DNA from 2 places in the Lactobacillus melliventris genome. Region 1 is predicted to be linked to the other one. Evidence: predicted binding sites of a transcription regulator. Region 1 holds the regulator's gene; the other holds the start of a gene.

Region 1 (4,436 bases):
CCACTGATAGTTGCGATATTAGCGGCAAAATAACAGCTAGCAAAAAGATCACGAATAAAGTCAAATCAACTGAGATAAAAGATGCAATGCAAGAATTTGTGGGACAAATTGAACAGGTGCCGCCGATCTATTCTGCTGTGAGGGTTAACGGTAGGCATTTATATGAATATGCACGAGCTGGCATTGAGGTAGAACGACCTAAAAGGCAAGTTAAAATTTTTGCTTATAATCTTGTAAATGAACCTATCTTTGATAAAGAAAAAGGTCAAGAAATGTTTGACTTTGAAATTGAATGTAGTAAAGGAACCTACGTTCGTTCTTTAATAAATGATTTAGGTACCCAACTGAAAATACCAGCAGTAATGAAAAGTTTGCGCCGCACATCTAGTTCAGGTTTTGATATTAGTCAGTCTGTAAAACTTTCTGAAATTACCGAAGATCCTAAATTAATTGATCAAATTATTCAACCAATTGATTCTTTTTTTAGAAATTACGTGCAAATGGATCTTGATGATAAATTATGGTCTAAAGTTAAAAATGGTGCAGCTATTTCTTTGAAAACGAATGCAAAAAAGGTGGCATTAAGTTACAATAATAAAGTTAAGGCAATCTATCGCAAAGATGGTACCATTTATCGCCCTTATTTAATGCTTTTACAAAATGAATAGGTGAATGAAGGTCTTATTATGGAAATTATCCATTTAACATACCCTTTTAAGGAAAACATAATTCCCCAAAATATAATTCTTGCTTTAGGTTTCTTCGATGGGGTTCATCGCGGACATCAAGAATTAATCAAAATCGCAAAAGAAAAAGCAAAGCAAAGACATTTACCACTAGTAGTAATGACGTTTGATCGTCATCCAAAAGAAGTTTATCAAAATAAAAAAGTTACATACATTGATACTCTTCCAGAAAAAGCATACAAGATGCAGAAACTTAAAGTTGACTATTTGTTGGTGATGCACTTTAATGAAGCTTTTAGTAAACTAACTGCACAGGAATTTGTTGATAATATTATAGTAAAATTACATGCTGACACTGTAGTTGCTGGCTTTGACTACACATATGGCCCTAAAGACACGGCTAATATGAAAAATTTCCCTAAGTTTGCTCAGGGAAGGTTCAATATAATTAATGTCCCTAAGCAGTCTTATGATGGTCAAAAAATTGGTTCTACGGAAATCAAAAAAGCGATTACTAGCGGAAATATGGAATTAGCCGCTAAGTTGTTAGGCTTTCCCTATGTTATGTCAGGCTATGTAGGTCACGGTTTGCGCAATGGGCATAAACTAGGTTTTCCCACAGCTAATTTGGTTTGGAGTGAAGACAAGGCTGTTCCTAAAATTGGCGTTTATGCGACTAAAACCAAGATTTGTGGTAAGTGGTATGACTCAATGACAAGTGTAGGCTATAATGTGACTATCAATCAGGGGAAAAAGCTTTATATTGAGTCAAACTTATTTGGCTTTGATCAGGAAGCTTATGATGAGGAAATGGTAATTAAATGGTATAAGTATACCCGTGGTGAAATTAAATTTGCCAATTTAAAAGAGCTAACACAACAAATGAGTCAAGACGAGGCTGAAATTAAAAATTATTTTGCTGCGATGAATTAATTAATGATACTGAAAAAATGATTGACGTTTTTTAAGAAAAAAGTTAGCACTCAACTTGACATTCTGCTAAAAGCTAGTATCATATAAATTGTTAGCACCTAATCAGATTGAGTGCTAAAAGTGAGGGCGATATTTATGTTGACCGAACGTCAAGAATTAATTTTAAAAACAATTATCAATGATTTTACGCAGACACATGATCCTGTTGGGTCCAAAACTGTTATGAATCAACTGCCTATTAAGGTTTCAAGTGCTACTATTCGTAACGAAATGGCTGTTTTAGAAGATAAGGGTTTGATTGAGAAAACTCATTTGTCTAGTGGCCGCGTGCCTTCAACTGAAGGCTACCGCTACTATCTTGACAATTTAGTTGAACCTTTACAAATTTCATCTTCTGTATACAAGCGAATCATTAGTCAGCTTGATCAACCATTTCATCAGGTTAACGATATCGTACAGGCAGCTGTCAAAATTTTATCGGATCTAACCAATTACACAGCATTTGCGGAAGGTCCTGAAAATAGTGAATTAACTATTACTGGTTTTCGTATCGTGCCATTGTTTAACAGACAGATTATGGCTGTCTTAGGAACTAGTGACGGTGACGTTCATGACCAGGTTTATACTTTACCTTATAATGTTAATGGTGATGAAATTGAACAGGCTGTGCGCATGATTAACGATCAGCTGGTGGGCAAAACTTTAGATCAAGTTACTCCAGACTATCTTAAAAAGACTTTGGGCAATAAACTTAAAGTTGCTCATGTCTCTGAACTGATTAATTTGGTCGAGGATGTTATTAACGATGCTGCCAGTGAGCAAACCTATGTTGATGGTCAGATTAACCTGCTTAACAACATTTCTCTGGACGATATTTCAAACTTAAGATCGCTCTATGAAATGATTGAGCATAATGATTTGATTTCCAGTATTTTGGACAATAGGCAAAATTTGAAAAGCGACAGGTATCCGGTTCGAGTTAGTTTAGGATCCGAATTATCAAATGATTTGTTAAAGGATTACAGTCTGCTTACGGCAGAGTACAGCGTTGGCTCTCATGGAAAGGGCATAATTGCTTTACTTGGCCCTGATAATATGCCGTATTCTCAGGTGATTGGATTACTCGAGTATTTCAGAAACGAACTATCTAAAAAATTACTTGATTATTATGGTAGATTCAAATAAAGGAGGTTAGCCGTGAGTAAAGAAGAAAATAATAGTAAAAACTCAAAAAAAGAGCCAAAAAAAGATGAGCATAAAAAGTCAAAGACAGAAGTAGAAAATTCTAAGACTAAGGCTAACGAAGAAAAGAAACCAGAGTCTTTGGAAAGTAAATTGCAGCGTAATTTGACTCAATTGCAAAAAGAAAAAGACGATCTGGAAGATAAGTATTTGCGCAGTCAAGCTGAGATGCAAAATATGCAAAATCGCTACAATAAAGAAAGAGCGCAGCTTATCAAATATGAGTCTCAATCCTTAGCTAAAGATGTTTTGCCAGCGATGGATAATTTAGAAAGAGCTTTAGCTACTAAAGTCGATGACGAAGCATCAAAACAGCTTAAAAAAGGTGTCCAGATGACACTTGATTCACTGGTTAAAGCGATGAAAGATCACGGTATCAGTGAAATTATAGCTGAAGGTGTCAAATTTGATCCCAATTTACACCAAGCTGTTCAAACCGTTGCAGCTGAAAATGATGATCAAAAAGATCATGTTGTACGAGTTTTACAAAAGGGATACTTGTACAAGGATCGTACTTTAAGACCGGCTATGGTTGTTGTAGCACAATAATTGAAAGGAAGCATATCAATGTCAAAAGTTATCGGAATTGACCTCGGAACTACTAACTCAGCAGTTGCCGTTTTGGAGGGTAAAGAACCCAAAATTATTACTAACCCAGAAGGAAATCGCACTACCCCTTCAGTAGTTGCCTTTAAAGATGGAGAAATCCAAGTTGGTGAAGTTGCCAAAAGACAAGCAATTACCAATCCCAATACTATTTCTTCTATTAAACGTCACATGGGCGAAACTGATTATAAGGTCAAAATTGGTGATAAAGCTTATACACCACAGGAAATTTCAGCAATGATCTTGCAGTATATCAAGAAATTCTCTGAAGATTATTTGGGCGAGAAAGTAACCGATGCTGTTATTACTGTACCTGCATACTTTAATGACGCTCAGCGTCAAGCTACCAAGGATGCTGGTAAAATAGCTGGCCTTGATGTTAAGCGAATCATTAACGAACCTACTGCATCTTCACTTGCATATGGTTTGGACAAGGACGCAGAAGATGAAAAAGTCTTAGTTTACGACCTTGGTGGTGGTACTTTCGATGTTTCCGTACTGCAGTTAGGTGATGGCGTCTTTCAAGTATTGTCAACTAATGGTGATACCCACCTTGGTGGTGATGATTTTGATAATAAGATTATTGATTGGCTGATTAAGAACTTTAAAGATGAAAATGGCGTTGACCTTTCAAAAGATAAGATGGCTTTGCAAAGATTAAAGGATGCTGCTGAAAAAGCGAAGAAAGATTTGTCTGGTGTTTCAGCAACCCATATTTCATTGCCATTTATCTCTGCAGGTGAATCTGGCCCATTGCACCTTGAAGCCGATTTAACTCGGGCAAAATTCGATGAATTAACTTCTGACTTAGTTGAAAAGACTAAGATCCCATTTGATAATGCTTTAAAAGACGCTGATTTAACAGTTAATGACATTGACAAAGTCATTTTAAATGGTGGTTCTACCCGAATTCCTGCTGTACAGGATGCAGTTAAGAAGTGGGCTGGTAAAGAACCTGATCACTCAATT
Region 2 (4,436 bases), on a different contig from region 1:
ACGGCCAACCGCTATTCTTGTTTGAAAATCAATTTGCAGAGCGATTTTTCAAGGATAAATATCCAGATGTTAAACTGACTGAAAAACTGTAAACAAAAAACTGGCTTTAAGCCAGTTTTTTTATTTGTCAATATGGATTTCAATTACATGCTGACTTTTATCAAATGTCAACATATATGAAGGATTTTTTTCTTTAACAAGTCGCTTAATAACAAAGTTCGTTTCATCTTTACGAACACGACGATTGTGATTTTCCAAGACAATTCCGATTGCTTTATCACTTTCGGTGTAGATAACGGAGGTATTGCCTAGAGAGTAAACTTTGACATAATTTACGTTGGTCGTATTTAGTTGACTGTGAACTAGGTCCTTATAACTATTGGTTACATCTATTAAATGCATGGATTTCACCCGTTTCTTCTAGTAGTTCTTTTTTTAATTTAAGTATACAACTAAACTAAACTTTTTTCTTTAATAAAAAGCATGATTATTATATTTTGCAATAATCATGCTTAAAAATGACGTCTTTAAATATTAGTTGTGTCATTTGCTGAATTAATAGTGTTCTCATCTTCACTGATAACAATCTTATCTTCAGAAACACTAGCCAGCAAATTCTTCACTGCAGGATGATCAAGTTTATAGTCAGCAACTTTATCTTCAATTTCTTCCTGAATGGTTCTACGCAATGGTCTTGCGCCCATATCAGGACTATATCCTTCATCAACTAATTTCTTTTTAGCATCCTCGGTAACGTTAATTTGCATTCCTTGGTTTTTAACCATGCTGTTTACATCATCAAGCATTAAATTAACAATTTTTATTAAGTCATCCTTAGTCAGTTCGTTGAATTCAATCACATCATCCAACCGGTTTAAAAACTCTGGCTTAAAGAATTGACTCATTGAACTTCTGGCGGAATCTGGTTGATCTGCAGAATTTTCAGCAGTGAAACCAACACTAGTGTTCTTAATGCCTTGACCAGCATTAGAGGTCATGATGATAATTGTATCCTTGAATGATACAGTTCTACCTTGAGAATCAGTTAAGCGGCCATCATCTAAAATCTGTAAGAAAAGATTCATAACAGCTGGATCAGCTTTTTCAATTTCATCAAGTAAAATCAAACTGTATGGGTGACGTCTTACTCGTTCTGTTAGTTGTCCGGCTTCTTCATAACCGACGTAACCAGGTGCTGAACCAATTAACTTGGAAACAGAATATGATTCCATATATTCTGACATATCGAAGCGAATTAAGGCATTTTCTGAACCAAACATTTGCCGAGCCAGTTGTTTAGCTAATTCGGTTTTACCTACACCAGTCGGTCCCACAAAGAGGAAGGAGCCGATTGGTCTACCAGATTTGTTAAAACCGATCCGGTTACGCCGAATTGCACGAGCCAGTTTATCGACTGCTTTATCTTGACCAATAACGTGTGCCTTAAGATTTGGTGCCAAGTTTTGCAACTGGTTTTCTTCTTGCTTTTGTAAGTCACCAACAGGGATGCCAGTTTTTTCTTCAACAATCTTGTTCATGATCTTGCTGGTAATAATAGGAGATTTGTCCGGATCAACCTTCTGATCCTTCATCTTGTTATATTTTTCGATTTGGTCACGGTAGTAGGCAGCTTTTTCATAATCTTCATTCTTGAGGGATTCTTGTTTTAATTTCTGAGCCGCATCAATTCGTTCCTTCATTTTTTCCTTGTCGACGTAAGGAATTGTCAGGTTCATTCTTGAACCTGCTTCATCTAACAAGTCAATGGCTTTATCAGGTAAAAAGCGGTCTTGAATGTAACGCTCAGATAATTCTGCTGCTGCCTTGATAGCATCATCAGTATAGTGAACATGGTGATAATCTTCGTAGCGCTTTTGAATACCCTTTAAAATACGGATTGTTTCTGCAACAGAAGGTTCTTTAACATCAACGGGCTGGAATCTTCTTGCCAGAGCAGAGTCTTTTTCAATTTCCCGGTATTCTTTTAATGTGGTAGCACCAACGAGTTGCAGGTCACCACGAGCAAGAGCGGGTTTAATAATGTTGCCGGCATCCATTCCACCTTCGGCATTGCCTGCACCAACGATTTCGTGAATTTCATCGATAAAGAGAATGATATCATCATGGCCTTGTACTTCTTTAAGTAGTTGCTGCATTCGTTGTTCAAATTGACCCCGAATGCCTGTACCTTGAACTAAAGAAACTACGTTTAGTGATATTATTCTTTTATCTTGCAGCTTGGCCGGGACCGAACCGTCGACAATTTGCTGGGCTAAGCCCTCAACTACAGCAGTCTTACCGACACCGGCTTCACCGATTAGGACAGGATTGTTCTTTGTTCTGCGATTCAAGATTTCAATGACACGAGCAATTTCTTTATCGCGTCCAATAACTGGGTCAATTTTACCTTTTCTTGCTAGAGCAGTAAGATCGGTTCCATACTGATCAAGCAGTGAGCGTCCGCCCCCAGCACCATTGTTGCCATTATTGACGTTTCCTGGATTCCCATTGCCCATTCTGGGGTCCCCTGGATTTCCCGCATTGCCGTTGTAATTAAACAGGTCGCTGAAATCACCAAAGAAGTCGTTATTATCATTGTTCATATTAATATTTCCTTGTTGTTTAAGTTGTTGATAACATTGTCCACATAAATTAATTTCACGACTTTGTCCGTTAACCTTCGCAAAAAGATGAATGGAAGCTGGTCGTTTTTGACAGTTTTGACAAAGCAATTGTATTACCGCCTTTCATATCAGTTTACTAAATTATATAATTAGCACTCGCAATAATCAAGTGCTAAAACCTGAATCTTATTATTTGTAAGTAACGCTAATATGATAAAATATTGGTGCAAGATCAGATGATTGCATAAATTAAATTGACTAAAAAGTGGTGATAATTTTGGATTTTCAAAAAATTCTGGTGCAATTAGCGAATGGCGAACTCGATCACTATGAAGTTGAGCCCAAAAATGCTTTTGAATTTCAAGCAGCATTGAGGTCTTTTGAAAAAAGGCAAAATATTACAGGGAAAGCATTGCGAGGTGGTAAAATAATTTACTCAAAATCAAAATCTGAAGTTTAATGATGTAAACTGTTACATTTATGTTGTCTAATTCACAAAAAAATGATAGTCTAAGTAGGCGAATAGGTATTTATTACCGGTTTGATTTTTTGAATTCAAAGGAGATATATATAATGGAAAAACGCGATTTTCATGTTGTTGCAGAAACAGGTATTCATGCTCGTCCAGCTACATTGCTAGTACAAGCTGCTTCTAAATTTGGTTCAGATATCAATTTGGAATACAATGGTAAGTCAGTTAATTTAAAGTCAATTATGGGTGTTATGTCACTTGGTGTTGGCAAAAATGCTGATGTTACTATCAGTGCTAGTGGCGACGACGAAAAAGATGCAATTAACGCTATTTCAGAGACTATGAAAAAAGAGGGCTTAGCTGAATAATGACCAAGACATTAAAAGGAATTGCTGCTAGTGATGGTATTGCTGTAGCACCAGCTTATCTCTTGGTTGAACCTGATCTTTCATTTTCAAAATCTACAGTTAGCGATGTTGAAAGTGAGTTAGCACGCTATAAGAAGGCAATTTCAGTATCAACTACTGAAGTTGAAAAAATTCGTGATAGTGCAAAGAAGAGTTTAGGTGAAGACGAAGCTCAAGTCTTTGAAGCTCACCTTATGATCTTGAACGATCCTGAATTTACTGGTGCCATTGAAAACGAAATCAAGGAACAAAAAGTTAACAGTGAAGCTGCTCTTGACGAAACTGCCCAAAAGTTTATCAGTATTTTTGAAGGAATGACTGATAACACATATATGCAGCAACGTGCAGCCGATGTGCGCGATGTTTCTAAGAGAATTATGGCTCACTTGCTGGGTAAGGAATTACCAAACCCAGCTGCCATTGATCACGAAGTTATTGTGGTTGCTCATGATTTAACTCCTAGTGATACTGCCCAACTTAATAAAAAATTTGTTAAGGGCTTTGTTACTGATATTGGCGGAAGAACAGCACACTCTGCTATCATGGCGCGTTCACTTGAATTGCCAGCAGTTGTAGGTACTGATTCAATTACCAAGGATGTTGAAAACGGCGACACGATTGCTGTTGACGGTCTAAGCGGTGATGTAGTAGTTAAGCCTACTGACAGTCAAGTTGCTGAATATCAACAAAAGAGTTCTGACTTTTTGCAGCAAAAAGCTGAATGGGAAAAATTAAAGAACGAGCCTTCAGTTACTGCAGACGGTAAAAAGTTTACAATTGCTGCTAATATTGGTACACCAAATGACATGAAGGGTGTAAACGATAATGGTGCTGAAGCTGTTGGTCTTTACAGAACCGAATTCTTATATATGGATTCAAAGGACTTCCCAACTGAGGATGAGCAATTTGAAGCCTATAAGAAAGTCATTGAAG

The links. Region 1 encodes HrcA, which represses chaperone genes, less so after heat shock. Its sites were predicted from a motif close to TTAGCACTCNNNNNNNNNGAGTGCTAA; they were not measured.
Region 2: the regulator HrcA is predicted to act here: its motif matches at 2,774-2,800, upstream of ACFQ32_RS04610 (ATP-dependent Clp protease ATP-binding subunit).

Annotation. Positions count from the first base shown of each region.
Region 1 is NZ_JBHTMT010000001.1:217,434-221,869, forward strand. It holds gene truB (tRNA pseudouridine(55) synthase TruB) at 1-668, shown strand, start outside; gene ribF (riboflavin biosynthesis protein RibF) at 687-1,619, shown strand; gene hrcA (heat-inducible transcriptional repressor HrcA) at 1,755-2,804, shown strand; gene grpE (nucleotide exchange factor GrpE) at 2,817-3,410, shown strand; gene dnaK (molecular chaperone DnaK) at 3,429-4,436, shown strand, end outside.
Region 2 is NZ_JBHTMT010000003.1:137,345-141,780, reverse strand. It holds gene ACFQ32_RS04620 (peptide chain release factor 3) at 1-92, shown strand, start outside; gene ACFQ32_RS04615 (DUF1827 family protein) at 121-402, opposite strand; gene ACFQ32_RS04610 (ATP-dependent Clp protease ATP-binding subunit) at 528-2,732, opposite strand; gene ACFQ32_RS04605 (hypothetical protein) at 2,902-3,084, shown strand; gene ACFQ32_RS04600 (phosphocarrier protein HPr) at 3,198-3,464, shown strand; gene ptsP (phosphoenolpyruvate--protein phosphotransferase) at 3,464-4,436, shown strand, end outside.